3 regions of the Defluviitalea raffinosedens genome follow, and region 1 is predicted to be linked to each of the others. Evidence: riboswitches for the same ligand, from Rfam matches in the RefSeq annotation. Region 1 holds a riboswitch; each other region holds the start of a gene.
What was found. Region 1 has a riboswitch for thiamine pyrophosphate ahead of thiT (energy-coupled thiamine transporter ThiT). Riboswitches for the same ligand answer to the same signal wherever they lie in the genome.
Positions count from the first base shown of each region.

Region 2: it holds a riboswitch for thiamine pyrophosphate, as region 1 does, so the genes downstream of both, thiW (energy coupling factor transporter S component ThiW) here and thiT (energy-coupled thiamine transporter ThiT) in region 1, are expected to answer to the same signal.
Region 3: it holds a riboswitch for thiamine pyrophosphate, as region 1 does, so the genes downstream of both, JOD07_RS09505 (hydroxyethylthiazole kinase) here and thiT (energy-coupled thiamine transporter ThiT) in region 1, are expected to answer to the same signal.

Region 1 is NZ_JAFBEP010000010.1:46,594-57,054, reverse strand. It holds gene argS (arginine--tRNA ligase) at 1-1,493, shown strand, start outside; gene JOD07_RS08950 (YegS/Rv2252/BmrU family lipid kinase) at 1,508-2,404, shown strand; gene JOD07_RS08945 (ParA family protein) at 2,568-3,335, shown strand; gene JOD07_RS08940 (ParB/RepB/Spo0J family partition protein) at 3,332-4,204, shown strand; gene JOD07_RS08935 (DUF4446 family protein) at 4,214-4,717, shown strand; gene JOD07_RS08930 (YkuS family protein) at 4,772-5,062, shown strand; gene thiT (energy-coupled thiamine transporter ThiT) at 5,294-5,953, opposite strand; TPP riboswitch at 5,988-6,092, opposite strand; gene JOD07_RS08920 (Cof-type HAD-IIB family hydrolase) at 6,200-7,006, shown strand; gene JOD07_RS08915 (hypothetical protein) at 7,068-7,394, shown strand; gene adhE (bifunctional acetaldehyde-CoA/alcohol dehydrogenase) at 7,428-10,034, opposite strand; gene JOD07_RS08905 (HD-GYP domain-containing protein) at 10,320-10,461, opposite strand, start outside.
Region 2 is NZ_JAFBEP010000002.1:236,834-247,294, reverse strand. It holds gene JOD07_RS03100 (DUF5105 domain-containing protein) at 220-822, shown strand; tRNA gene JOD07_RS03095 (tRNA-Thr) at 1,081-1,153, shown strand; gene JOD07_RS03090 (S8/S53 family peptidase) at 1,657-2,700, shown strand; TPP riboswitch at 2,898-3,009, shown strand; gene thiW (energy coupling factor transporter S component ThiW) at 3,128-3,622, shown strand; gene thiD (bifunctional hydroxymethylpyrimidine kinase/phosphomethylpyrimidine kinase) at 3,636-4,469, shown strand; gene thiM (hydroxyethylthiazole kinase) at 4,453-5,286, shown strand; gene thiE (thiamine phosphate synthase) at 5,276-5,899, shown strand; gene JOD07_RS03065 (MFS transporter) at 6,063-7,205, shown strand; gene JOD07_RS03060 (hypothetical protein) at 7,336-7,653, opposite strand; gene JOD07_RS03055 (gamma-glutamylcyclotransferase family protein) at 7,866-8,246, shown strand; gene JOD07_RS03050 (translation factor GTPase family protein) at 8,612-10,461, shown strand, end outside.
Region 3 is NZ_JAFBEP010000012.1:630-11,090, reverse strand. It holds gene JOD07_RS15825 (transporter associated domain-containing protein) at 9-638, opposite strand; gene JOD07_RS09535 (hypothetical protein) at 992-1,216, opposite strand; gene nadC (carboxylating nicotinate-nucleotide diphosphorylase) at 1,568-2,404, opposite strand; gene nadB (L-aspartate oxidase) at 2,386-3,951, opposite strand; gene nadA (quinolinate synthase NadA) at 3,965-4,894, opposite strand; gene thiC (phosphomethylpyrimidine synthase ThiC) at 5,298-6,602, opposite strand; gene JOD07_RS09510 (MTH1187 family thiamine-binding protein) at 6,642-6,947, opposite strand; gene JOD07_RS09505 (hydroxyethylthiazole kinase) at 6,983-7,306, opposite strand; TPP riboswitch at 7,636-7,734, opposite strand; gene JOD07_RS09500 (hypothetical protein) at 8,099-8,299, opposite strand; gene JOD07_RS09495 (AraC family transcriptional regulator) at 8,816-9,694, opposite strand; gene JOD07_RS15675 (hypothetical protein) at 9,737-9,871, opposite strand; gene JOD07_RS09490 (group II intron maturase-specific domain-containing protein) at 9,941-10,461, opposite strand, start outside.

The DNA of each region.
Region 1 (10,461 bases):
TCAAAGAAATAAAAAATGTTACAGGATATATTAATTTTTATATTGATAAAGCTAAATTTGCTTCTGCTATTCTCGAAAGTGTATTAAAGTCTAAAGAAAAATACGGAAGTTCCAATGAAGGGGAAGGAAAAAATATTGTTGTTGATTATTCAGCGCCTAATATTGCTAAGCCTTTCCATGTGGGACATCTAAGATCTACAGTGATCGGAGGAAGTATTTATCGGATTTATAAGCATCTAGGATACAATTGTATAGGTGTTAACCACTTAGGGGACTGGGGTACTCAATTTGGAAAATTAATTGTGGCTTATAAAAAATGGGGAAGCAAGGAAGCAGTAGAGCAGGGTGGAATCAAAGAATTAATGCGTATTTATGTATTGTTTCATGAAGAAGCTGAAAAAGACCCATCCCTAGAGGACGAAGCCAGAAGCTGGTTTACTAAGATGGAAAGAGGGGATGAGGAAGCCCTTTCTCTCTGGAATTGGTTTAAAGATATTAGTTTAGAAGAATTTAATAAGGTTTATAAGTTACTTGGTGTGGAATTTGACTCTTATGCCGGAGAAAGTTTTTATAATGATAAAATGGAAGCTATTATTGAGGAATTAGACAGAAAGGGACTTCTTAAAGACAGTGAAGGGGCTAAAATCGTTGATTTAGAAGATGTCAATATGCCTCCATGTTTGATTACCAAAAAAGATGGAAGTACTTTATATGCCACCAGAGACATTACTGCTGCCATTTATAGAAAGAATACATATGACTTTCATAAATGTATTTATGTTACTGCCTTGGCACAGAATCTGCACTTTGCTCAATGGTTTGAAGTTATTAAAAGAATGGGTTATGACTGGTATGACAGATTGGTTCATGTACCATTTGGTCTTGTTAGCATGGAAACCGGAAAGCTTTCTACAAGAAAAGGAAATGTAGTTTTGCTTGAAGAACTTTTAAAAGAAGCTATTGAGAAAACGAAACAGATTATCAATGATAAAAATCCTGATTTGGAAGATAAAGAAACTGTTGCAGAACAAGTAGGAATTGGAGCAGTAGTCTTTAATGACTTAAGCAATAACAGAATCAAAGATGTGGTGTTTTCATGGGATAAGGTTCTTAATTTTGATGGTGAAACTGGCCCTTATGTTCAGTACACTCATGCCAGAGCCTGCAGTGTTTTGAGAAAATCAGACATTAAAGTAGATGAAGAGAATATAGATTTTAATGTATTAACAGACCCTGCATCTATTGAAGTGATCCGTCTTATCGGTCAGTTCCCAGAAAAGGTAAAAGACGCTGCAGAAAAGTTAGAACCTTCATTTATTGCTCGTTATGTAGTGGATCTTGCTCAAGCTTTCAATAAGTTTTATCATGACAATCCAATTTTAACAGAAGATGAAGCAGTTAAAAAAGCTAGATTGGCTCTTGTTTATAGTGTAAAAATTGTATTATCCTCTGGTCTTTATCTTTTAGGTGTTAAAAGCCCTGAAAAGATGTAAAAGGGGGATGAGGTTTGAAGCGAATCAAATTATTCTATAATCCGGCATCAGGAGATAAAAGTTTTCACCTGCAGCTCGATACATTTATTCATAAGTTTCAAACTGCTGGTTATGATGTGAGTATTTTTAGAAGTAATAAAAAAGGAGATATTACAGAGGCCGTAGGAAAGATCAGCAATGATGATTATTCAATTTTAGCTGTTGCCGGTGGGGATGGAACAGTGAATGAAATTATTAACGCGATGGTAAAAAATAATTTAACTATCCCTTTAGGCATCTTTCCTTTTGGTACCGCCAATGATTTTGCAGGACATCTTAATTTGCCAAAGGATGTTGGTGCGTGTTGCGATATTATTCTAAGAAATAACATTAAAAAAGTGGATATTGGAGAGGTTAATGATAATTATTTTATCAATGTTTGCTGCGGTGGCCTTTTTACCAACGTATCTCAAACGATAGATCTTCATTTTAAGAATACCTTAGGGAAGCTGGCGTACTACATCAAAGGAATTGAGCAACTTCCCAAATTCAGGCCTTTTGCCCTTAGAATAGAAAGTGAAGATACGGTTATAGAAGATTTGTTTTATCTTTTTTTGGTGTTGAATGGGAATAGTGCTGGCGGATTTGAACGCTTGGCTAAAGGTGCTGCTGTAGATGACGGTTTTTTTGATTTTGTAGGCATAAAAGCCAGACCTTTTCATGAATTGGCTGTATTATTTCTAAAAATCTTAAAAGGAGAACATTTAGACGATCCTAATGTTTTATTCTTAAGGAAAAGTGAATTCAAAATTTCTTGTTTGGAAACTGAAAAATATTTTTTCGAATCAGATGTGGACGGCGAAAAAGGCCCGGATTTACCTCTTGAAATCAAAGTATGCCATAGGAAACTAGAGGTTTTTGCAAATATATAAAATACCTATTTAAACTGCTGTTTGTAGGCGATATAATAGTCTATGGCGGCAGTTTAATTTTTTGTTTCACGTGAAACATTTTTAAATTTTATTATAGATAGGATTCATTTATACTAAAATCGTGGTATAATTAATCAAAAGAAAGCCACGGGAGGGAAATAGCTTGGGAAAGGTAATTGCAGTTTTTAATCAAAAAGGTGGAGTAGGAAAGACAACTACCAATATTAATGTATCTGCTGGTTTAGCAGAACAGGGATATAAAGTTCTTACCATTGATATAGATCCCCAGGGAAACACCACTAGCGGATTAGGCATTCAAAAAAATGAACTCACTAAAACAATCTATGATGTACTTCTTGGAGAAATCAGCATCAATGATATTAAATTAAAGACGCCTATGAAGAATCTGGAGTTGATCCCTTCCAATATGAATTTGGCGGGAGCAGAAATAGAATTATTGGAAGTCGAAAAAAGAGAGTATGTGCTTGGCAATGCTCTTAAGAAAATTAATAAAGATTATGATTATATCTTTATTGATTGCCCTCCTGCGGTAAATATACTGACGCTTAATGCACTAACTGCTGCAGATAGCGTACTGGTTCCCATTCAATGTGAATATTATGCCTTAGAAGGATTGACCCATTTAATCAGCACCATAAAATTGGTTCAGAAAAAACTTAATCCAAATCTCTATATAGAAGGGATTCTTTTTACAATGTATGATGCCAGGACCAATCTGTCCCTGCAGGTAGTGGAAGAAGTTAAAAAATATTTTTCAAAAGAAATATATACAACGCTCATTCCGCGGAATGTAAGACTAGGGGAAGCTCCCAGCCATGGATTGCCGATCATGATGTATGATGAAAAATCAAAAGGCTCAGAAAGTTACAGATTACTGGTCGCAGAAATATTAGAAAGGAAGGAAGCATAGTGGCAAAAAGAGGATTAGGAAAAGGACTCTCTGCTCTCATATCTGATTTGCCGGAAGAAAGTAGTGTGGGACAAATCAAAATAGTTCCTATAAATGAGATAGAGCCTAATAAAGAGCAACCAAGAAAAAATTTTGATGAAGAAAAACTGGAAGAACTATCGCAGTCGATCAAGGAACATGGAATCATTCAGCCTTTGATTGTAAAAAAGCAAGGTGGTTTTTATGTAATTGTGGCAGGGGAAAGGCGTTGGCGAGCTGCAAGAATGGCAGGACTTAGTGAAGTGCCTGTAATTATTCAAGATTATAGTAATGATGAAGTGATGGAGATTTCTTTAATAGAAAACTTGCAAAGGGAAGATTTGAATCCGATAGAAGAAGCAAAGGCGTATGAAACGCTCATTCATTCTTTTTCTCTTAAGCAGGAGGAAGTGGCAAAAAGGGTAGGCAAAAGTCGTTCAGCCATTGCAAATACCCTTAGACTCCTTCAATTAGATGAAAGCATTCAAGAACTTTTAGTCAGAGGAAGTATTAGCGAAGGGCATGCCAGAGCGCTTCTAGCTCTTCCAGGTAAAGAAGAACAAATTATAGTTGTTGACAAAATACTTAAAGACAACCTGAGTGTAAGGGAAACAGAAAAACTGATCAAAGATATACTGGAAAAACCGAGAAAAAAGAAAAAAAATGAAGCAATGCCGCCAATATTCAAAGAAATTGAAAATAAAATGAAGAATATCTTAGGAACGAAAGTTCAAATTACTAAGGGTAGAAAAAAAGGAAAAATAGAAATAGAATATTATTCCGATGAGGATTTGGAAAGAATTTTATATTTAATTCAATCTATTGAAAATAGGGGTTCAGAGGTGAAATAAGTGGACATTATGAGGATCATTTCAGAGTACAGCAGCGTAATATTAATAGGAGTAAGTGCTTTTTCAATCATTTTATTTATTATTGTCATCATATTATCGGTAAGATTGAGTAAGCTCAACAAAAAGTACAATTACTTCATGGGGGGCAAGAAAGAAAGACCTATAGAAGACCTCCTGCTGGATTATATAGAGAAGGTTATGCAAGTTGAAAAAGACAATGAAAGAATCGTAGAGGAATGTAATCAAATCAAAAGAAACCTAAAAAGTTGTATTCAAAAAGCAGGAATTGTCCGTTACAATGCTTTTGGTGATATGGGTGGAGATCTATGTTATGCCATTGCGCTTTTAGATGATTATGATGATGGGATAGTACTCAATGGCATACATAGCAGGGAAGGTTCCTATACCTATGCAAAGCCAATAGAAAACGGAAAAAGTTCATATGTACTGTCTGCAGAAGAAGCACAGGCTCTGCAAATAGCACAACTAAAAAATAAAGGCAAGAGAATATAAATTAAAGAATAACAGATACCTCCATGGAGACACTATAACTATGGAGGTGTTTTTATGGTTGTAGCCATAGAAAGAGGTTTAGAAGGATTCAAAGATAAATTAGAGCAAAGAGGGTATCAGGTAGTCTATGAAGACGAGTATCCATATCCGGTGGATGCTTACATATATATTAATCATCCCAATTGGATAGAAATTAATGAGGATACAAGGCCGGAATTGACATCTTCCATAGAGAAAAGATCGAACCATAAACATCACGGAGTACTTATTATAAACGCACAGAATAAAAGCATAGATGAAATCGAGCAGATTTTAAACAATAGGGTATATTCTCCACTGTTTTAATAAGGTCTATAGATTTTACTCCCTTATTCAATTAGTATGACGTATGCTAATTAATAAAGGGAATTTAAATGTCATGAATGTTATAAATTTATATGAAAGCTATGAAACATGAATTTTGTTGAAATATACACAAAGATGTTGTATCATTTAATATAAATGATTTAAAGTATAAGGCATTAAAAATCCGTTGTAATTGCTTTTTGGCGATTACAACGGATTTTCTTAAGATTTTTAAGCATATTCGTTGACATTCACGGTTTTCTTAATATGATTGAGTGCAAATCTGAAGGATGGAATCATAAACAGAAGAATGGTTAATACCATTTCTATTCCAATATAGGACAAATTATAAAGTATGGAATAAGTAATGGGATCAAATCCTTCCCATGCATAGGAGCCAAAGAAAATCCATCCGGATAAGAAACTGCATACAAATCGCCCCATTACCCCTGCAATATAGCCATAAATAAGAGAATAAGAGCCTTTTTTAAAGAATCCGGAAAATCCCAGAGCCCCAAAAGCCAAAGGATAATCTAATAAAAGCTGTGCAGGATGAACAACATATCCTCCCAGGGCAAGTTGTAAAAGTCCATACGTTACACCTGCCAAGATCCCTTCAAAAGGTCCAAACCAATAGCCTATAAGAACAATGAACATCATGGAAAATGGTGTAACAGAACCCCCTTGGGGCAGTTGAAACAAAGTAAAATTAGACAGGATGGTGGCCAGGGCGATGGCAAGTCCGGAATAAGCTAATGCCTTAACGGAAAGATTCTTCTTTTTATAAAGATTTCCCGCAAACAAGGCCACAAGAATTAAAGCGACTAAGACAATGATCGTCTTACCTAGAGGTGACTCAATAAAGTTTTGTAATGCTTCTTCACCAAACATAAAAAAATCCTCCTTTAATTTTGTCCGCAGGAGGTTTACCAAAATTTCGCTTCCCTTCGCCAGCATTATCTGGATCAGGTACAAAGGGTTAGTGCATAGATGCACACTCTCAGCCAAAAAGGCTCCCCTAGCGGACGCATATTCAGTTAAAAGAACATGTTCTTTCAATACATACTATATAATATTCCATAGAAAATGTCAAATTAAAAGAACTCAAAAGATCATTTTAAGGAAAGGAAAAGTAAAATGAGATATAAAATGGTAGCAATTGATATGGATGATACACTTTTAAATGATGAATTAAAAATAACAAAAGAAAATCAAGACGCAATACAAAAAGCAATTGAAAAGGGTGTAAAAATTGTACTTTGCTCAGGAAGAGCCAGTATTTCCATCAACCCTTATTTAGAAGAGTTAGGCCTTAAGAAAGAAGATGAATATGGTATTTCATATAATGGTGCAGTGATTTTTGAAACCAAAGATTTAAACATCATCAGCGAAGAAGATGTTCCTTTAGAATATGCACAGTATTTATTTTCCTTTGCCAAAAAAGAAAATATATATGCACAGACCTATCTTGATCATGAGCTACTTGTAGAAAAAAGCAATGAATACTCAAAAAGATATACCAGTATAACCGGTTTAAGATCCGTAGAAATAGGAGATTTTTCTACTGGTATTACGAGGGACGTTATAAAAGTTCTTTTTTACGATGAACATGAGAAACTGGTAAAAATAGCAGAAAAGTTAAGAACCTGGACAGAGGGAAAGCTCCATATGTTCTTTTCGAAGCCCTTCTATTTAGAATTTACCAGCATTCATGCCAATAAGGGATTAGCGGTAAGAAAATTAGGACAGAAATTAGGATTAAAAAGAGAAGAGATTATATGTGTGGGAGACAGTTTTAATGATTTATATATGATCAAAGAAGCAGGCCTTGGAATTGCCATGGCGAATGCCCATCCGGATATTAAGAAAGCAGCACAGTATATAACAGAAAATGATAATAATCACCATGCCATAAAAGAAATTATAGAAAAGTTTATATTATAAAGTATGTTATACAAGTACTTACGAATACAATAGAATAGAAGCAATGATAAGGGGTTTTTCTATGACAGAGCACAGGGAAATATATAAAAGACTCTTATATCAGCTCCTGGAAGAAATTTTACTGCTCATCATTGTCTTATTTATATTTGTAGGTATTTATGTTCCTGTTAGAAGTATTTCAAAACAGATAACTAAAAGCCAGGAAAATACGATCAGAATTACTGCACCAGATGGAATGCCGCTATATATCAATGGAGAGAAAAGTTCTTCCTCCATTGATTTAATTTTAGAAAATGGGGAATATAAAACGAAGGATACAAAGCAACCGGTAAAAATAAAAAAAAGGCCTGACGGAAGTTATGATATAGAAATAAAAACTCAGCCATAGTATTAAGCCTGGCTGAGTTTTTTGATGTTAATTTTACTTTCCGTAATAAGCCTTTTTGTAGATTTCTACTAATTCGCTTACAAGAGGAAGTCTTGGGTTTGCGGTTGTACATTGGTCTTCAAAAGCGCGATCTGCCAAGTATTCAACTTTTTGCAGGAATGCACTTTCCTCTACACCACAATCTTTAATTGTTGCTGGCATGTTCAGTTCTTTAATTAAGTTTCTGACTGCATTTGCTAAGGATTTAACACCTTCTTCAGGAGTTGAAGCAGGAAGTCCTAAACGTTTTGCAATTAATGCGTATTTTTCAGGAGCAACGAATTTTTCATATTTTGGCCAAGAAACAAATTTGGTTGGAGTAGTTTCTCCATTGTATTCTATAACATAAGGAAGAAGGATTGCATTGGCACGACCATGAGGAATATGGAATTCCCCTCCTAATTTGTGAGCCAGGGAGTGGTTAATTCCTAAGAATGCATTGGTAAATGCCATACCTGCAATACAAGAAGCATTATGCATTTTTTCTCTTGCTACAGCATCGCTTCCATCTTTATATGCTCTTGGAAGATATTCAAATACCAATTCGATAGCTTTCATAGCCAGTGCATCAGTATAATCAGAAGCTAAGATGGACACAAAAGCTTCAACTGCATGGGTTAATACGTCAAGTCCGGTATCTGCAGTAATTGAAGGAGGAACGGTCATAACAAATTCTGGGTCTACGATTGCTACATCAGGAGTTAATTCGTAATCCGCCAAAGGATATTTAATATTCTTAGATTTATCGGTTATAACTGCAAAGGAAGTTACTTCAGAACCAGTACCGGATGTGGTTGGAATTGCCACCATCTTTGCTTTCTTACCCATTTTTGGGAATTTATAAATTCTCTTTCTGATATCCATGAATTTCAGTGCCATGCCTGTAAAGTCTGCTTCCGGATGTTCATAGAAGAGCCACATTCCCTTAGCAGCATCAAGAGCAGAACCACCACCAAGAGCAATGATGACATCAGGCTTAAAGTTATTCATTAACTCTACGCCTCTTTGAATGGTTTCTAAAGAAGGATCGGGCTCTACTTCACTGAAGATTTCGCAATGTACATAGTCAAGTCTTTTTCTTAAGTGATACAATACTTTGTCTACGTATCCGAGCTTAACCATAGATGGATCTGTTACAATAAAAGCACGGCTTATATCTGGCATCTTGCTTAAATATTGAACAGAACCTGCTTCAAAATAAATCTTTTCTGGAACTTTAAACCATTGCATATTCACTCTTCTTTTTGCCACCCTTTTCTTATTAATTAAGTTAACAGCCGTTACATTGGATGTGGTGGAGTTTCTTCCGTAAGAGCCACATCCAAGTGTCAGAGAAGGCATATTCGTATTATAGATATCTCCTATTGCTCCGTGGGTAGAAGGGGCATTGACAATAATACGTCCTGTTTTCAGGCGATTGGAGAATTCTTCAATTACTTTATCGTCATTAGAATGGATTACAGAACTATGGCCTAAACCTCCAAGTTCAACCATAATTTCCGCCATTCTGATGCCTTCTTCAACATCTTTGGCCTTAACTACTGCAAGAACTGGAGAAAGTTTTTCTCTGGATAAAGGATATTTTTCTCCTACACCATCGATTTCACAGCAGAGCACTTTAGTATCCTTTGGAATGGTGATACCAGCTAATTCTGCAATCTTATAAGGAGGCATACCAACGATGTTTGGATTTACAGCCATTTTTTCCATGTTAATGATTACAGGTTCTAATTTTTTGATTTCCTCTTTGGTTGCAAAATAGCATTTGTGCGCCTTCATATAATCGGTTACTTGCTTATAGATTGGAGCTTCAATAATTACAGCTTGTTCAGAAGCACAAATCATACCATTATCAAAGGATTTGGAAAGAATTAAATCTGTTACAGCTCTTTCAATATTTGCAGTTTTTTCTATGAAGCAAGGGCAGTTTCCAGGTCCAACGCCAAGAGCTGGTTTACCGGATGAGTATGCGGCTTTAACCATACCGGAACCACCGGTTGCAAGGATCAGAGATACATTTGGGTGATTCATTAAAGATTGAGTAGCTTCAACAGATGGGTGTTCAATCCATTGAATGCAATATTCTGGAGCTCCTGCTTTGATTGCTGCTTCACGAACGATTCTTGCAGCTTCAGCGGAGCATTTTTGTGCAGAGGGGTGGAATGCAAAAATGATGGGATTTCTTGTTTTTGCTGCAATAATGGATTTAAAAAGGGTTGTTGAAGTAGGGTTGGTTACTGGAGTTACTCCTGCAACGATTCCTACAGGCTCAGCAACTTCCATGTAATCTTCCTCTTCATTTTCTTCAATAACACCAACAGTTTTTTCATATTTTATGCTGTGGTAAATATACTCTGTTGCAAAAATATTTTTAGTGATCTTATCTTCATAGATACCTCTGCCGGTTTCTTCTACTGCCAGTTTAGCCAAATACATATGTTGATCAAGTCCTGCCAATGCCATGGCTTTAACAATGCGGTCAACAGTTTCCTGATCTAAATTCATATATTCATCTAAAGCTTTTTGCGCGTTCTTAACAAGTGTATCAATCATAGAAGTTACATTCACTTCAACGTTATTTTTGTTTTTCTTTTCTTCCATACCATAACCTCCTTAGAATAGTGTGTTAAATAATTAACAATATTATTAAAATAAAAAGAAAGTTTGTTATTTATTAAACTTTCGACCCTATAATATCATAGAAATCTACATATTGTCAATTAAAATCCAAAAAAATATCTCACATAAAAATAGGGCAAAAAGCCTGCAAATTGTAAGATTTGATCATGTATACAGTATGCAAATTGTATATTTTTAACAATAAAATACTTAAAAAAAGAATGACAAAAATTTAACAATTCGTCATAAAAAAATTTAATATCTCCTTTAAGAAGACAATAAATCCTCAATCATGACATCTAAATATTCATCCTTTGTTAAATCTATATATTCACCATTTTCTAATTCTATTAAAGGACGGGTTGGTTTGTTTGGATACAGATATATGATTTTACCTTTTTCATTGGTG
Region 2 (10,461 bases), on a different contig from region 1:
TATAGAAAAATATAGTCTTGAATTTAGGGAAAAAGTTGCTTAAGTCAATTTGAATGGTGAAGGTAGTTATGTAATCTCACCAAAATCTGAGAGACCATATCATTAATAAGTTGTGATATTGTATAATTTTTCTTAAAAATAATAATTTTTTATTCATTGCATAATTTTAACAATAAGTGTATAATTGTGAAGAATATGATTAATTTAGGAGGGAGATTAATGAAAAAGAGAGTTTTAGCAATAATCGTAATGGGGGTATTCATATTAAGCTTAATTGGATGCTCGCAAAATAAACCCGAACAGGCGGTTTCTGAGTTATTTGATGCCATGAAAAATACTGATCTAGAAAAGCTTGGAGCAATACTGGATTCGGATGCAAGTGAAATAACAGATCAAGATGCTTTTGTGCAGTTAATTAAGAAAAGCAATGAAACATTGACTTATACAATAGGTGAAACAACTATTGAGAATGATAGAGCCGTTGTAAATGTATCATGTACATATGGCGATATGAAGCCTGTTTTAGCTAAGGCATTTGCGAATTATGTTGGAAAAGTAATGGAAGTTGCATTTAGTGGAGAATCTCCAAGTGATGAAGAAATTCAAGAAATGCTTTTAAGTGAAATTACTGCTGCTTTAGATAGTACACCTACTGAAGAATACTCTACAGAATTAACGGTAGATTGTGTAAAAAAAGATGGAAAATGGATCATTGATACGGATAAAGAAAATTTAAAATTAGCAGATGTGCTTACAGGCAACCTGGTATCAGCATTTAGTGAGATGGCCGATTCTATGAATAGCTCACTCATTACTGAGTGATTTCTCCCAGCAAGGTTAAATTATCAGGAATAGAAAAAGGCTTCTAGTAATTTTACTAAAAGCCTTAATTTTTATTTTGTCTCATTTTATAGTATTTTCTCTTTTTACTAAAAAGCAAATTGTACTAAATTATCTAAAGAATACAGAGCAAAATGCTTATTCAGTGAATAATAAGATAAAAAAGTTATAAAAAACACTTGACGAAAAGGTCAAAACATGATAACATATGTAAGCGTTGAGCGACAAATTAATAAATATGCTGCTATGGCTCAGTCGGTAGAGCGTCGCCTTGGTAAGGCGGAGGTCACGGGTTCAAGTCCCGTTAGCAGCTTTAGTGAAATCAAGGCTTCTAGCAATTTGGCTAGAAGCCTTTTTTGATTCTTGATGTCCTGTCTTTATCCACATTATACCTATTAATTTTTTAATAAAATCTATTCGTCATAATTCTATTACAGATCAATTGAAACAAACTCAACCCTGATAAAACCAAATATCAATTTTGTGCTTATATATTTATTGCAAGGCCCCTTGTAAATATCTGCCATTTTTTAATTCTGAAAGAATATCTAAAATTTGTTCAAAAAATAAAAAGTAGGAAAACTTACAATATTGTAATATTAGATTTGTTGAATATATATTACAAATATGATACAATTTCAAACATTGGAAAAGTTTGTCGCGTTAAAAACTTAGCTTTCATAGGGAGTGCGATGTATTATAAAATAACCATCCTATTGTAGTTTAAATTTAGAATGATAAAGATATTAATAAATAAGGGGAGTAAACTAAATGATAAAAGGAAAAAATATAAGGTGGAGTTTTATTCTCATTATAATGATAATCATTTTATTACTATATAGATTTTTCATATACACAGAACTAGAAGCTTATATGGACGTTCGTGGAAAGAATTTATCCTATTTAGATTTAAGAGGACAAGAAGAATTATTATATACCCTGGAATTTGATAACTTAACAAAGTGGCCGGGTAAAAATCGTATGCCGGATGATTTTGATCCTTTAAAAGTGATTGAATATGGAAAAGATCCGGGGTTAAACATAAAAAAATTACACAAGTTAGGTTATACAGGGAAAAATGTAAACATCGCATATATAGACCAACCTCTTCTTGAAGGCCATGAAGCATATTCTAATGTAAATCTTAAGTATTACAAGATTAGGTCGGAAGAAAATGGTATGGATACCTCAATGCATGGCCCGGCAGTACTTAGTTTATTAGCTGGAGCTGAAATAGGGGTAGCTCCTGAGGCGAATGTGTATTTTTTGGGGCATCCTGCATGGCTGGAAGACCAAAGAACCCATGCAGAAGCCTTATATAAACTCATAGAAATAAATAAATCTTTACCTGAAGACCAGAAAATAAAAGTAGTAGGATTTTCAGATTCACCGGATGAAAGAGAAAACTATATTGACGATTATAAAAAAGCAATTATAGAAGCAGAAAAAAATAATATTATGGTCATAAATGTGACTACATTTAATTACCTTCCTTTATTGATCAAGCCTTATAAAGATAAAGATGATTATAGAAATTACGAAACAGCACAATGGGCAAAGGGTTTTATTGAGAACGATAGTTTTGGAGTGCCAACCGGTGCAAGGACAACTGCAGATGGTCATAAAAGCATAAAAAATAAATATGCTTATTGGACAAATGGTGGTTTAAGCTGGGCTGTACCATATGTAGTTGGAACAATCGCCTTAGGACTTCAAGTGGATCCTGATTTAACCAAGGAGGAAGCTGTTAAATATTTATTGGATAGTGGATATGATTTTCAGGGGGGCAAAATCATTAATCCAGAAGGTTTCATAGAGATGGTTAAGAAAAATGCATCACACGCTAAAAGTACACCTTAATATTCAGACCATATAGGATCAAACCGAAGCATCAGATAAAGATTAGTATTGATGAAATATGATTACTGTAAACTCTGGATTTTATGAAAAAGCTAATTATATAACACTTAAGACACAGCTATTAGCCAGTATTAAAGCAGAATAGTATTGCAATTTATTAGTGAATTATGTTATTATTTCATTAAACAACTTAAAAATCCTTTGCACAGGGGAGTCGGATTTGGCCGGCTGAGAGTAAGAACCGTAATTCTTTGACCCTATGAACCTGATCTGGGTAATTCCAGCGTAGGAAGTGTTGTTGATTTTATTGTATGATGTAAAATCACATTTTCTGGATTTTTACATACTTCAAAAATCATAAAACACAAGTCCTGCGGCTTGTGTTTTTTTATGTATAGAAATAAATAGAGATATAAGGAGGATCAAAATGAAAACGAAAAAGATTACTTTGTCTGCTTTATTTATTGCTATAGGGGTAATCGCAGGGAATATTATTTATATTCCTATAGGTGCATCAAAATGCTTTCCGGTTCAACATACTATCAACGTTCTGACAGCAGTGGCTCTTGGTCCAGGATATGGTGCAGCAGTAGCATTTGGTATTTCTCTGTTAAGAAATCTTTTAGGTACGGGGACACTTTTAGCCTTTCCAGGCAGCATGGTAGGCGCATTTCTTGCAGGGATTTTATACAAGAAGACCAATAAGCCTGCTTTCGCAGTTGCAGGAGAAATACTTGGCACAGGAATCCTTGGAGGGTTATTGGCTTATCCTATTGCTAAATTGATATTAGGCAATGATGTTACAGCATTCTTTTATATCTCTCCATTCTTAATAAGCACCACCGGGGGAAGCATAATATCTTATGCCATTATTAAAATGTTAGATTTTACTAAAGTGATGGATATCAAAAAACAATTGTAGGGGGAGAGCAATCATGAAAAAAGTATTAACTATAGCAGGTTCGGATTGTTCTGGTGGAGCAGGAATACAGGCAGATCTAAAAACTTTTAGCGCCCATGGGGTATATGGTATGAGCGTGATCACAGCCATAACTGCTCAGAATACCCAAGGCGTTTTTGACGTACGGGATTTGGATGAGGCCATTATAAAAGCACAAATAGATGCTATTTTTACAGATATACAAGTGGATGCAGTCAAGATTGGAATGGTATCGCAACCTTCGACGATTCATATTATAGCAAGTCAAATAGGAAAATATCATCCAGTAAATATTGTTTTAGATCCTGTAATGATTTCAAAGAGTGGATATTCTTTATTAAAGCCGGAAGCAAAGAAAAGTTTAATCGAAGAACTTATTCCAAGAGCGTCTGTTATTACACCCAATGTCCCTGAAGCAGAAGAAATAATACGTACAGTAACATCAAAACCTATTGCCATCAAAACTGTTGAAGATATGGAAAAGGCAGCACAGGAGCTATATAAATTAGGAGCGAAGAATGTACTTTTAAAAGGTGGGCATATGAGTGGAGAAGCTGTGGATGTGCTTTATGATGGAAAAGATATTACACGATTCTACTCTGAGCGAATTGACACTAAAAATACTCATGGAACAGGGTGTACCCTATCCTCTGCCATAGCTTCCAATTTAGCTCTGGGATACAGTATAAAAGAAGCCGTGAATCGTGCAAAAAGATATATCACCATTGCAATAGAACATGCTTTAGACATCGGGAAGGGCGTTGGACCTACCCATCATTTTTATGAATTATACAAAAAAGGTGGGCTTGAAGATGGAGATATATTATAAAATCTCAAGAGCATTACAGAATGTAAGAAATTTAAGACCCTTAGTACACCATATCACAAACTATGTGACAGTCAATGACTGTGCCAATATTACTCTGGCGATTGGTGCTTCTCCTGTTATGGCAGATGACATAAATGAAGTCAGGGATATGGTTATACTGTCCGATTCCTTAGTCATTAATATAGGAACGCTAAACAGCAGAACGGTGGAATCTATGATTGAAGCAGGAAAAAAAGCTAATGAATTTAATATTCCCGTTGTATTAGATCCTGTTGGGGTGGGAGCAACACCTTACAGAACAAAGATTGCGAAAGAAATTATGAGTAAAATAAAAATAGCAGTTGTAAGGGGCAATTTATCGGAGATAAAGGCTTTATATGGCATCAATGCTCAAACCAAGGGCGTTGATAGCTCAGAAAACTTTTCAACCGGTGAAAATGTTTCGTCCAGTATAAAATCATTTGCCAGGGATTTTGCCAATAGCTTTCATACAGTTGTTGCGATTACTGGAAAAACGGATATTATAACGGACGGAGAAACTTTATACTCAGTTAAGAATGGACATGAAATGCTGTCAAGAATTACAGGTACAGGCTGTATGTGCACTTCTCTTATTGGTTCTTATCTGGGTGCAGGAAGCAATGATCTTTATGGGGCTCTTGCAGGGGTTGCAACCATGGGAATAGCAGGCGAAATAGCCTATAACCGATTGGATCCATACGAGGGAAGTGGAAGTCTGAAAAGTAAAATCATGGATGCTATATATCATTTATCGGAGGAAGAAATATTGAATTGGGGGAAAATTGATGAAGAATAATGTTGATTATAAACTTTATCTTGTCACAGACCGGGATATATTAGCAGGAAGAAACTTAGAATCTGCAGTAGAAGAGGCTATACAAGGAGGTGTTACGCTGGTTCAGCTTAGAGAAAAAGATATAACTTCTTTGGAATTTTATAATATGGCCCTTAGGATAAAGCGAATAACCAGCCAATATAATATACCTCTGATTATCAATGATCGACTGGATATTGCCCTGGCAGTAGATGCCGAAGGGGTTCATTTAGGGCAAAGGGATATACCCTGTGTAATTGCAAGGAAAATCATAGGTGAAAATAAAATTGTAGGTGTTTCTGCATCTACTCTTGAGGAAGCCAAAAAGGCAGAAAAGGATGGAGCAGATTATATAGGGGTGGGAGCAGTATTTCCCACCAGCACGAAACAAGACGCACGAGATGTCTCTGTAGATTTGCTAAAAGAAATAAAGCAGAGTGTAGCCATACCTGTCGTTGCCATCGGAGGGATCAATGAAGATAATGTATCTTTATTAAAAGATACTAATATAGATGGAATAGCAGTCGTATCTGCAATTCTAGGGAAAAAGGATATAAAATCAGCTGCTTTCTGTCTTAGAAATCAAAGGTTTTAATAAATCTTCCAAGATTTTGTGTATTAGCTGTAGAAGATAAACTTTTGAAAAAAATTGCGAAATTTATCGATTTACTCTCCTGATAAAGGTAATTTATTATATAATAGAGATAAATCAAAACATTCAAGATAAATTACCAAAATATTATATTAGGAGATGTATTATGTCTAATAAAAAGGTGCTCTTTTGCATTGTAACAGGTTTATTTTGGTTTTCATTATATGCGTATGTCCCCCAGTTGTCTAGTTTTGCAGAAGATATGGGGGCTTCATATAGAATGATAGGCATGATCACCGGAGCCTATGGACTTAGTCAGACTATTTTAAGAATACCTTTAGGAATCGTATCAGATGTATTTAATAAAAGAAAGATATTTGTTGTATTAGGTCTTTTTACAGCAATTTTTAGTGCACTTATAGTTTTTATATTACCAAGTCCCTATACTCTTTTAGGGGGAAGATTTCTGGCGGGGGTAGCTGCAGCAACTTGGGTAAATTTTACGGTAATGTTTTCTGGGTATTATAAGCCTTCGGAATCCACTAAGGCTATAGGAATCATTAACTCAGCAAATATGATCGGACAATTTACTGCAGTTTTGTTGGCAGGTATTCTTTCCCTTTACTTAGGCGTGAGGCACATATTTTTGCTGAGTACCATTGTAGGCCTTATGGGATTTCTTCTAAGTTTTTTTATACCAAAAGAAGATGCCATCGATAGAAAGCCCTTTAAAGTATCTGATCTGCTTATCATTGTAAAGAATATAGATATATTACATATTTGCTTTTTAGGGATATTGTCTCAATTTATAACTTTTGCGACGATTTTTGGATTTACGCCAATCGTGGCTTCTAAGTTAGGAGCCAATTCGTTTGAATTGGGGCTTTTAACTACGTTTTTTAATCTTCCCCAAATATTATTTTCAGCGTTGGCAGGGATCGTATTTGTAAAATATTTTGGAAGTAAAAACACATTACTTATTGGGTTCGGATTAAACACAGTTTTATGTATTCTTACTCCCTTTGTTCCTAATTTATATTTGCTTTACTTGGTGCAGATCATCAGCGGCATAGGAAGAGCGATGACTTTTCCTATGCTAATGGGACTGGTGATAAGAAATGTAGAACCAAACCTTAGGACTACCACCATGGGATTTTATCAGGCAATATATGGTGTGGGTATGATCTTGGGGCCGGTTTTGCTTGGGGTTATAGGGGATAAATTCGGGCTTATGACTGGTTTTATTACGACAGGGTTATTAGGGATTCTTGCAATTATATCCATACTTGCAGTGGGGATTAAAGATTGATTTTTATGTTCATATTTAGGAGTATTTTTACTGCCTGCACATAACAAATTGCACAGATATAGGCAATAAAATTCAATTTTAAAGCATAAAGGACGGTTTTTAAAGAACCGTCCTTTATGATGGACAAAGATTAACAGTTACAACGATGTTGTTTGAATAATCCTTCGATGACATCTTCAGGATCAGCAATGACTTCACAGATGCAATCGATGTCAACGAATTTGATGTCATCTTCATATTCTGCTGCCAGTAAGTTTCCGTTTACACCAAGTACTTCGACTTCTTCACATTTTCCAGATTTTAATACGATTTTTACATCGTCTTCATTGAGGAATCTCAATACGTCTTTAATATTTGCCGGCAGTACAGCGCTGTTATTGCCATTCCCATTACCATTGCATCTGTTTCTTCCTGCTCCTGCTACATTATTTGCATTTTTTATTCTCATCTTTTTCACCTCCTTTGTTATTAGTATATGAACAGTATTCGGACATGTTACAAAAATTCGACAAAAAATTACACCTCTCATTAATATTTGAGGATATAAATATAGTTTTTGGGTTGTTTTATATATCATGATGATAAAATGGATATAAGAAAAGAATTGATTACTGAATTTAGAGGCATTAGAAAAGGATTCTGTGCTAAAGGAGTTAAGATATGAAAAAATGCAATGTATTTGTCTATGGAACGCTTATGCAGGGATATTGTAATCATCATTATTTAAGCAATAATGAAAATGTTCGATATTTAGGAAAAGGAATCCTTAATGATTATGAGATGTATCATATTGAAGATTATCCAGGCATCCTGCCAAAGCAAGAAGAAAAGATATTGGGAGAAGTGTACAGCGTAGATGGAGAAGTACTGGCTAACTTGGATGAATTGGAAGATGAAGGGGTACTGTATAACAGAGTTATAGAAAAAATATATTTGGAAAATACGAAAGAAGTTATCAAGGCCTATGTATATGTCTGGCGTCTATCTGTAGAGGGAAAAGAGAAAGTAAAAGAGATGCCATGGAAGCCGTTAGAAGCATAGCAGATGGAATTAAATGTTTAAGATTAAAAAAGTCTGTATTTAGATTTGCTATCTAACACCATAGCACAGGCTTTTGCTGTACAATACAGTGTAAAAGTGATCAGAGATGATTAGAAGGATTATTGAAAATTAAATGAAATTAAGTTAGATTGTTCTTTTGCAGTTATTAAAATAATTCATTCAAATATGATAGAAAATCTCTGCATTTGTTAATGCAAAAGAATAAATACCAGATGAATAAAATTGAAAAATAATAATTTTACTGGTATCATACTATTACTGGATGAAATTAAATTTTAAGGTTAAAAACTTTACTTATAAATATAAGATGATGAATACATTTAGAAATAAAGGATTTGAAATCTATGAGACAGAAATTGGTAATTGGCATACTAGCCAATGTAGATGCGGGGAAAACAACATTATCGGAAAGCCTGCTATATTTAAGCGGTAAAATTGGAAAGATGGGAAGAGTGGACAACCAAAATGCTTATTTAGATACAGAGGCTCTTGAAAAAGCCAGGGGGATTACCATTTTTTCCAAACAAGCGGTATTCGATATCCATTCCACTCAAATTACCCTGTTGGACACACCGGGCCATGTAGATTTTTCCATGGAAATGGAGCGCACCCTTCAGGTTTTGGATTATGCCATATTAGTGATTAGTGGTGCCGATGGGGTCCAAAGTCACACCAAGACCCTCTGGCGCCTTTTAAAAATGTATCAGATTCCGGTGTTCTTGTTTATTAATAAAATGGATCAGCCAGGAACGGATAAAGAGAAGTTGATGAAATCTATTAAAAGTCAGTTAAGCGATGCCTGTATATCTTTTGAGAAAGATAATGGGAATGAGTTTTATGAAGAAGTGGCCATGACGGATGAGCGTTTATTGGAAAAGTTTTTAGAAACCGGGCATGTCACTGAAGAACAAATTAAAGAAGAAATTAAAGCGCGGAAGATCTTTCCTTGCTTTTTTGGCTCTGCATTGAAATTGGAAGGTATAGAGTATTTTATGGAAAAATTGATTCAGTATACCATAGGGCCTTCTTATCCGGAAGAATTTGGGGCCAGAATCTTTAAAATCACGAGAGATGAGCAGGGCAATAGGCTAACTCATATGAAGCTTACTGGAGGGAAATTAAAAGTAAGAGACGTTTTATCAGGAAACGGATGGGAAGAAAAAATCAATCAAATTCGTATTTATTCAGGCAAAAATTTTGAGGCAGTAGGAGAAATCTCTGCCGGGACAGTTTGTGCTGTAACAGGACTTACGCAAACGAAACCCGGTGAAGGATTAGGGATTGAACAAAATTTTAGCAAACCGATTCTTGAACCAGTATTATCTTATCAGATCAAATTACCCGATGGTTATTCTCCAAGGGAAGTTATGCCGAAACTTAGAGAAATAGAAGAAGAACACCCGGAACTGCATATTGTATGGGATGAAACGCTGCAAGAGATCCAGGCACAAATTATGGGAGAGGTCCAGATCGAAATCCTTCAAAGTCTTATTAAAGATCGCTTTAATTTGGACGTGACCTTTGATGACGGTCATATAGTTTATAAAGAAACCATTACCAATACGGTTGAAGGGGTTGGGCATTTTGAACCCCTAAGGCACTATGCAGAGGTTCATTTATTACTGGAACCCGGAGAACGGGGCAGTGGACTTCAGTTTGCAACAAACTGCAGCGAAGACCTTTTAGCAAGAAACTGGCAGCGCCTTATTTTAAGCCATTTAGAAGAAAAGATTCACAAAGGGGTGTTAACTGGTTCGGCAATTACGGATATGAAAATAACGCTGGTATCCGGTCGCGCCCATAATAAACATACAGAGGGTGGAGATTTCAGAGAGGCTACTTATCGCGCTGTACGTCAGGGATTAAAAGAAGCCAATTCCATATTGCTTGAACCCTATTATAGTTTTCAGATGGAAGTTCCCAGAGAAATGGTGGGACGAGCCATGATGGATATTGAAAAGATGTATGGAACCAGCGAGATCCTCCAGACTGATGGTGAAATGACCACTTTGGTAGGCAGTGCTCCTGTAGTCACCATGAGAAATTATCATAAAGAGTTGATGTCTTACACGAAGGGCTTTGGAAGATTATACTGTACCTTAAAGGGCTATGAGCTTTGTCATAATGCAGAAGAAGTTATACAGCGAATAGGCTATGATTCTGAAGCAGATACAGAGAATCCTACAGGCTCCAT
Region 3 (10,461 bases), on a different contig from region 1:
ACCTAAACTTAGTTATTCATTTTTATAATCTCTACCTGCTTAATTAAATCTTCATCCATAGAATAGACTACTAACTTTAGATTCGATAATTCTACTTCATAACCAGGCTTAACTCTTTCCTCATGCTGTTCTGCATAATTTGCAACAATACCTGCAACGGTATGTCCTAAATCAGTTGGAATATTTAAGCCCATCTTACTATTGATATCCATTACAGAAACTCCACCATTTACCAGTATCCCTTTGCTGCTTTTATAAGTATAAGAACTAAGATACTTTCGAACAGCAAATAATATGGCTATTGCCAAAACACCAATAAGCACATCCAACATAGATCCATGGTTCGTTACTAACTTTCTGGCAACAGCAAATAATAATACATCAACAGCACTTCCTGGCGTATGCTTTGCCAACATCTTGATAAATTCAACCCCAATAATCAACTGGAGTGCATGATTCAAAAAATCTTCCGTACTTAATAGTGTAGCCCCATTGCAAAATGATTGAACCATTTGAAACAAATCTTGTACTAACCCTATTGATAAAATGACAATCCCGACTAAAATAATTAGACTTATGTAGATTTCAACATAACTAGAAATAATAGACACTTTGCCTCTTAGCCTTTGCTTGAGCACGTGATCCCCCCATATTTTTCACAACTTTTTTATTGGTTTTCGAACTTTATCTCATACCTGAAATCTTTTTTAATATTTTACTATAAACTTCCTTACTAAGTCTATAAGAAAAATAAGTCTTTTCTAATCAAGCTTTACTCATTCCTTTTTTACCTTATGTTTCTATTTTATCTACAGTTTTTCCGTACTGGTCTGATGATTTTCCAAAATCGCTTTGCATCATGGAAAAAGTATAAATGTTGTAAGTATTCACTAAACACTTACACCTTTCTTCACATAAAAAAACTCCTGTTGTAAACTAACATCAACAAGAGCTAACTCTACCGAAATACAGACTAATAAATACCATTTATTCATCCCATACTTTTTAGGCTTTTATCCCTTTCTTCTATAAGTCTATTTCTCTTAATAATCAATACAGCCTTGATAATCCACAAAATTATATTAACTGGAATTAATGCTATAATTAAATAATCAAGAATTGACTTCTTTGTCCAATCAAGGTCTGCCGCCCATAATATCCATATGACTACAAGCATTATTTCTGTAAAAGCAAAAATTTTTTCTTTCTTTTCCATATGTCTGCTCCCTAAACAACTTAATATTTTTTGAATTAATTTTCTACTCACTTTTAATATCTCTTGCATATCTTTGTAGAAAAAGAACCTTTACTTGTTTTAGTAAAGACATTCCATAAAAAGTATTAAAATATTAGAAAAATTAAAGGACTTATTACAAATGACCTTCCATCTCTCTTCCTGATTATATCATTTTTCCAACATATATACAATAAAAAAATAAAATATTCATAATTATACAAACAATACTTATTCTTATTTATTTAATTCTATAAAAGAAATAAACATCTCCTGTTATATACTGATATCAACAGGAGATGTTTGGATTCACATATGGAAAAAATAATATCATTAACTTATAAATTTTAAGCTTATATCCATAGCCTTTACAGAATGGGTTAATGCCCCAACGGATATAATATCAACACCGGTCTTGGCAACATCAACCAAATCATCGAGGGTAATTCCTCCGGATGCTTCCAGAATAACTTTTCCTTTGCCTATTTCAACTGCCTTCTTCATCTCTTCAAGGCTCATATTGTCAAGTAAAACCATATCTGCTCCAGCTTCAATGGCTTCTTTAAGTCCTTCTATGGTTTCAACTTCAATTTCAACTTTAATCGTATGAGATATTTTCCCCTTAACATTATGGATCGCTTCTTTAATTCCACCTGCTGCAACAATATGGTTATCCTTAATCAAAACCGATTCTGACAGATTGAATCTATGATTATAAGCCCCTCCAACTCTCACAGCGTATTTTTCAAGAATTCTAAGTCCAGGAGTCGTTTTCCTGGTATCCACTATTCTTACAGGAAAATTTTTAACAATATCGCTGTATTTCCTGGATACAGTAGCTATGCCTGACATTCTTTGAAGCAGATTAAGGGCAAGTCTTTCCCCTTTAAGAATGGCTTTAGTGCTTCCCTCTATTCGGGCAATCACAGTACCTTTGTCAACTTTATCTCCATCTTTAACATTAAATTTAACCACTACATCTTGATCTAATATCTTAAATACTCTTTCAAAGACATTAAGTCCTGCTATAACCCCTTCTTCTTTAGCTAGCAGCTGTGCTGCTGACTTACTTTCATCATCTATTAAAGTGTCTGTCGTTATATCAATGTTATTAATGTCCTCCTTTAATCCATTCTTTATGATTTCATCCACTAAAATCCAATTAAGCATTTAGATTCCTCCCTATTTATCATCATATGACTGCCTATACTTTCTTCCCTGCTTAAAGCAGCCTGAATAATCAAATACGCAACTGTTGCAATATTAAAACATTCATAAAATGCCTTGCTGTCTTCACTGCAAGCTTGTAACCGGTTTAATACTTCCTTCATCATATATAAGGCTGCATATAATCCTTCTTTGCTTCTAAAAATAAAAGCATTTCTTCCCATTGTTTCTCTGACTTTCGTTTTAATTTCCTGAATTTCATTTTGGTCTATGGATTCATAAACTTCGTCATTTTTAATCAAAGGCTCTTCTATTTTTAATTTATTTATGGTTTGATTTATGTCTTCTGCTGCTCTTTTCCCAAATACCAGACCTTCTAACAGAGAATTGCTTGCCAGCCTATTGGCTCCATGAACCTTCGTACAAGCAGTCTCTCCACAGGCATACAGTCTCTCAATACTCGTCCTTCCAAAATAATCTGTTCTTACGCCTCCCATGAGGTAATGCTGTGCCGGACAGACAGGAATATAGTCTTTGGTCATATCAATCCCTTTAGACAAGCAAACCTGGTAGATACTTGGAAATCTGTTTTTAATAAAATCTGCATCCTTATGGGTTATATCCAGATAAACATAAGGAGTATTTTCTTTGATCATTTCATTAAAAATGCTTCTGGAAACAATATCCCTGGGGGCCAAGTCTTTAAGTTTATGATATTTACCCATAAATGCCTCTTTTTTATTATTTCTGAGTACAGCTCCTTCTCCCCTTACAGCTTCTGAAATCAAAAATCTTTTATGATCATTGGGGCTGTATAATACAGTTGGATGGAATTGTACAAACTCCATATCGATGATCTCTGCTCCTGCTCTGTAAGCCATAGCAATGCCATCCCCTGTAGCAATCACTGAATTCGTTGTATAGTTATAAACTTGTCCTATCCCTCCAGTAGCTAAAACAACGGCCTTAGACAGTATTGCATAGGTTTCTGCCCCATTTTTAACTAAAGCACCTAAGCATTTAAAGTCCAGTGTCAACAGATCTATGGCAAGTTGATTTCCCCTAATGATAATATTTTCTCTCTTTAATGCTTCTTTGGTCAAACCCCTCATGACTTCTTTCCCGGTTCTGTCCTGATAGTGAAAAATTCTGTTTTTTGAATGTCCTCCTTCTCTGGTTAATTTTATATTTCCCTTTTCATCTTTATCAAACTGGACGCCCATATCCATAAGCTTTTTGACATTTTCTAAAGCTTCTTCCACCAGTATTTGTACAGATTTTTTATCATTATAGTTATTGCCTGCCTTTATTGTATCTTCAAAATGAAGGAGCATACTGTCTTCGGGACTGATACTGGCAGCTATGCCCCCTTGAGCTAAATTACTGTTATTTTCATTAATCATATCCTTTGATAAAACGATTACACGATATTTAGGATCTATATTGATGGATGTATAAAGGCCGGCTACTCCGCTACCTATGATGAGCACATCACAGTATTCTCTTTTTATTTTATCCAGGTTAAAATTTGCAAGATACCTTCTCTTCATTCTTCTATACTCCTTAAGATACTTTCAGCATCCTTTCAAGAGAGTTTTTAGCTGCTGCCATAATATCTTTGTCGACTTCGATTTCATAAATTTCGTCTTTTAATGCTCTATACACATCTTCCAATCGCGTTTTTTTCATGTTAACGCATATCAACGACGGGGAAAGCAAGTAAAACTTTTTATCAGGATTCTGCTTTTCTAAAGAATGAAGTACACCCATCTCAGTTCCTATAACAAATTCCTTTTCATCCGACTCTTCTACATATTGTATGATTTGAGATGTACTTCCTACAAAATCTGCTTTTGCAACTACATCCGGATTACATTCCGGGTGGACTAATATCTTTGTATTGCTTCTATGCTTTCTAACCATATCCAATACATTGCACTTTACTTTATGATGGGTTATGCAAAATCCTTCCCAACATATGACATCCTTTTGGGGTATCTGTTTCGCTACATAATTCCCTAAGTTTTGATCTGGTACGAATAAAACTTTATCACTGTCAATGGATTGAACCACTTTTACTGCATTGGCTGAAGTACAGCATATATCACTTTCTGCTTTAACTTCCGCAGAAGAATTAATATAACATACCACCGGAACATTGGGGTATTTTTTCTTCAATACTCTTAGCTGATCCGCATCAATCATATCAGCCATAGGACATCCTGCATCATATGCCGGCAAAAGAACTTTTTTATCCGGTGAAAAAATCTTTGCACTTTCTGCCATAAAATGTACACCACAAAAAACGATAATATCCGCATCGGTATTGGCAGCTCTTCTGCTAAGTCCCAGTGAATCCCCAACAAAATCTGCTATATCTTGAACTTCTGGTGCTTGATAATTGTGAGCAAGTATGATAGCCTTTTTTTCTCTTTTGAGTTTATTGATTTCATTAATCATTTCCTGAGTATCCATGGTATTTCTTCCTCTCATCATAAACCTTGCCGCCTAATTTACATTTTTAGATTTAATAGTCTTTTAATCTGATCAGGCGAAGGGGGTAATTAAAATCTTAGCTGTAAGTTGAATTTAGAATTTAATCCATATTTACATATTTATATGTATGTTTACATATGTATTTATATGTGTATATACACCATTATACATAAAAAAAGAAGTTTATCAATAATCAATTTATTTAGTATAGAAATAATGCTGAATTGATATTTGCGCAAAAAATACCTCCTGTTATAAATCACTTTGATTTAATAAACAGAAGGTATTTATATTCAAATACAGAATAGAAATACTGGCAATCAGCCATCACTATTTTATTGGAAAAATTTTATTCTTCAAATTATCATGTTAACTTAATAATTCACTAGCCAGGACTCAATCACAAAATATCGATATGTTCGCCTGCCAGTGCCTTGTTCATACTTCTTACTGCACAAAATTTTCCACACATGGAACATGTATCTTCGAACTCTGGCTTCCTTTCTTCACGGATTCTTTTTGCAGTTTCAGGATCTATCGCACATTCCCACTGGGCTTCCCAGTCAAAGCTTCTTCTTGCTTCTGCCATTCTGTCATCAATCTGCCGTGCTCCTCTTACCCCTTTTGCGATGTCTGCTGCATGGGCTGCTATTTTCATAGCAATAATCCCTTGCTTTACATCTTCTAAATTTGGTAATGCTAAGTGTTCTGCAGGAGTCACATAGCACAAGAAAGCCGCACCGGCTGAAGCTGCAATGGCGCCACCAATCGCAGCCGTGATGTGATCATATCCAGGGGCAATATCCGTTACCAATGGACCTAACACATAGAAAGGTGCTCCGTTGCAAATCGTCTGTTGTATTTTCATATTGGCTTCTATTTGGTCGATCGGCATATGTCCTGGTCCTTCAATCATAACCTGTACATCTTTTTCCCAGGCTCTTTTTGTAAGCTCTCCAAGTCTTACAAGTTCTTCAATCTGACATACATCCGACGCATCGGCAAGACATCCCGGTCTACAAGCATCTCCTAAGGATATCGTCACATCATATTCACGGCATATATCCAAGATTTCATCATAATACTCATAAAAAGGATTCTCTTCACCTGTCATGCACATCCATGCAAATACAAGAGAACCTCCTCTGGATACGATATTCATTTTTCTTTTATGCTCCTTGATCTGTTCTATCGTTTTTCTTGTAATCCCACAGTGCAAAGTGATAAAATCCACTCCATCTTCAGCATGGAGCCTTATGACATCAATAAAATCTTTTGCTGTAAGGGTGGCCAGGTCTCTCTGATAATGGATAACGGAATCATATACTGGTACAGTTCCTATCATAACCGGGCATTCTGCAATCAACTTCCTTCGAAAAGGAATGGTATCTCCGTGGGAAGACAAATCCATGATTGAATGGACGCCCATATTGACAGCTTCCATCACTTTTTTCATTTCCATATCGTAGTCTTTGTAATCTTTCGAAACGCCTAAATTCACATTTATCTTAGTTTTTAGCATTGAACCTACACCCTGCGGATCAAGGCATTTATGATTTTTATTTGCACATATTACTACTTTTCCTGCTGCAACTAATGGCATCAGTTCCTCAACGGTCATCAGTTCTTTTTCAGCTACTTTTTTTAGTTCTTCTGTAATGATTCCTTTTCTTGCGGCTTCCATCTGAGTTGAATATTCTCTCACTTCCATCTATCCCCCTAAAAGACTGAATTTATGCGAATACTAATTTTCTTCTCCTAAAATTTCATTGAGTTTTTGAACCTTTCTGTTCATCATGTTAGTAAATCCTGGACGAATATCTGCCTTTAACACCACTTCCGTTCGGATGCCTTTATTTGCCAGTGCAAAGGTTGCATCTTTCACCACCTGCATCACCTCATCCCAGGGACCTTCTATTTCCGTAAACATGGAAGTGGTTCTGTTTGGCAATCCCGACTCTCGAATCACTTTCACCACTTCTGCAACTTCAGATGAAAGTTCATCTCCAATGCCAAAAGGCGCAATGGCCACTGCAATTAAAGTATTCATACATTAAACCTCCTCTATTTCAAATGGATTATTGGCTATATCTGCTGCACTTGCTTTATAAAGTTCATCAAGAAATTGTATCTGAAAGTATCTCGTAAAGTTTTTGCTACATAAGGTAATATTTCCTCATGAATGGGTAAAAGTGTCCCCACATTGATATACATAGCTTGACCAGATTTAGCCAAAACTTCTCCTTCTTCAGGCAGATACACCATAGCAGCAGAACCTCCGACAGCCAGTTGTGCATTGGCTACGAGATTAATGGTTACCATATTGGTAATGGAACCTACCATAGGGTTAGTCTTTTTTACAGTTTCCACTGTCTGGGCAATCTGATTTTGAATCTCCTCTTTTGTCATTTTCTCCTCTTCCTTTCTATGATTTCATAGCATTTTACGAATATAGACTGCATCACCATCTTTCTTACTGTTTCTTCAAAAAATTGTTAGTCAAAAAACAACTGTGTTATACAGATAAAATAAGAAAATTGGGGCCTTTGCAAGAATTATTTCGCATATAAGAGTTGCGCTTGTGAACCACTCGCACCGAACGCGTTCGGTAAAATCAACAAAATACAATATGTGAGAGGCTATATTCTGCCGCAGAGCTTTTTTGACATAGGAAATTCCACAGAATTTCCTATGTAATAAAAAAAGCGCTCCTTCATAAGGAACGCATTTCATCATTAATCTAACAATTCATTGCTTCCCTACGACAGTGTTAACTGACAGGTTCAAAGGGTCAGGTTTTACCTTCTCAACTCTTACGAGTCCCCCCGCAATCTTTTCATACAACATTATTAATTTTTAAATCTTGTCTTCCACAATATTATTCTATGGCTTTTTGTTAATGTTTTTAATCAACCATAATAAAATTGGATACTGTATACTTCTTCCATATTGTATTTTACCATTTAAGTGATATAAAATCAATAAATTTTCAAATACTATTATTTTTTACACAAGAATACATTTATGAAATTAATCCGTTAAACTACTTGAATTTCTCTTTAATCTGTTCCTTATTTCTGTTTAGGCTTTGTCATAACATCATAACAAAGAAAATGTCCATTATCAGTTCTTATGGAATAAAATTCTGTTGTATGCCTTTTTAGCGATAAGCATTTTAACGGTTTGTCTTTTTCGAATATGCTATAAAAAAGAATCTTGGAAATCTAAAAATAATATCCCCGTTTTTTGCATGGAATATCTTTGAACTAGAATTTCTATCAGTTCACTTTCAAATGCTTTTCTCTCTAGATCAGGTAAGACATTGAGATAAAGTCTTAAACCAGTAACGAGATACCATTCCAGGATATCGTTGTGAGATTTCATAACGTGATCAATCACCATTATGATACGTCTAGTGAAATCAAGTTTATTGCCCTGAAAATTTAATATACACTATTTTTTACGATATTGCATGCCAAACTACGAATAGAATCACTTCAAAATAGGGAACAAGACCAAAACTCTGCCGCCGCAATAAACTTACTAAATATTTACAACACTAGATCCCTATAGTCATGCAATGAAAGCTATGTCAAGGCAAATAGTTTACAAAGGATTGATAATAAAAAAATTTGCCAATGACATAACTTCTGCATTGGCAAATCGTAGTCAAAACCACATATTTTATAAATACAACCTCTCTTAATCCTGTTTATTTACGAGAAAGTCTCACAACTGTCTCCACATGCAACGAACGGGGTGAATTGATGTCTTTTACACTGTCGGTAGTCGGAAACACGTCATCGCCACTTTTTGCACTATCAGTAGGCGGGAAGGCGGGAATATATCCACCAATTGTATCATTTACGAGAAGGGCACTCTTACTAGGAGTACCCTAAATAATAAATATTAATGTAATTAATAGTCTTTTTTCTTTACTGGAATCCAGATTTCGCTTCGATACTTTGGATTTCCAGTATCTGGACTCTCATTCCATAAAATTTCAGGACCTTCAACCGCCTCGTATCCTGAAGATGGAAACCACTCTGAGTATATCCTACCCCACACATTTTGAAGTGTTTCCGGGAAGGGCCCAATGGATTCAAAGACTGCCCAGGTACTGTCTTCTACTTTCAATACATCAAATTCTGCAGTTTCATCACTTGAGGTTGCTACACCAATGTAATGATCCAATTCACATTTTTCTTCCATTCTTCCTTTCGAGAAGTTCGTAGATGCACTAATAATTCCTGTTGGTTCTACATTTGACAGCACCTTCAGCTTTTTGATGACCTCAGGGGTTAATAGTTCAATCATTTCTGCAATTTCCGGATTCACACCATTAAATCTAATTGGTACTCTCTTCTTGAATCCTACGATCTTAAATGGTCCTTTTTCAACAATACGATAATTCATTTCGCATCCTCCTTTAATTGATAATTGAAAGGTCATTCGAGGATAAGCTTTTAACTGTGTATTCTCACTCCTTGCCTCAGAAGGGAGAATGCCATGCAGGGAATGAAAAGCACGGGAAAATGAATCAGCCGAATTATAGCCGTATTTGACGGCTACATCAATTATTCTCAAATTATTATCTTTCAAATCAAGTGCAGCCAACGTCAGTCTTCTTCTCCGAATATATTCTGATAAACTTATACCTGCTAAAAAAGAAAACATCCGCTTGAAATGATACTCTGAACAATAAGCGATTTTAGATACTTCACTATAATCAATTTCCTCTGTTAAGTGCTCTTCAATATACGCTAATGCATTATTCATACTTCTTAAAGCATCCATCCAACAACCTCCTTTCATCATAAATAATATCAGAGGATGTATTTATTCATCCGACAATCTGTGCACAGCTTTGTAGGTAAGCAGCTCAACATCAATAATCCACTTAATTACGATAATCAATGTTTTTGGCAACACCATCTTTTTATCCTCGATAGAGTAGAGTAGTGGGATTGCCACCCCCCCTCATCAAACCGTACGTGCGGTTTTCCCGCATACGGCTTTCCGATATTCTTCTTCCTTCAGCATTCAGCCGCATATACTAGCCAATCCTGCCTGCATAGTCAATTCTCTGACCTTGGCCGCATTTCCTAACCTGTAATTGCGTTGTTTCTTCCGATTGTACCACCGAGTAAATTTGAAATTGATATACTTATCTATCTTCCATAACCATGGTCTGGCAAACCGTCTGGCATAATAATTTCTCATGCCGATAATTTTAGGATTAAGTAGCTTCACCATTTCCTCCACGCTCAACAACAGTTTGATTGGACTTGCAAACACCTCTTTGATGTTGGCTCTCATTTTCTTCATAGCCTTTTGGGATGGTACCTGCTGTAATGTCCAATACCACTTCCAGCTTTTGTTTCTGAAACGCTGAAATCTATTATTGAAGCCAAAAAAATCAAAGCTGTCTTTTCCGAAATACATATCACCAAGCCTTGTTTTCTCACTATGTAGTGTTAGTTCCAGTTTTCCCATAATCCACTTGACTGCATGTAAGGCTTCCTCTGCACGAGATAATCTCTTGTAAAGTTGTGCTCCTTCCC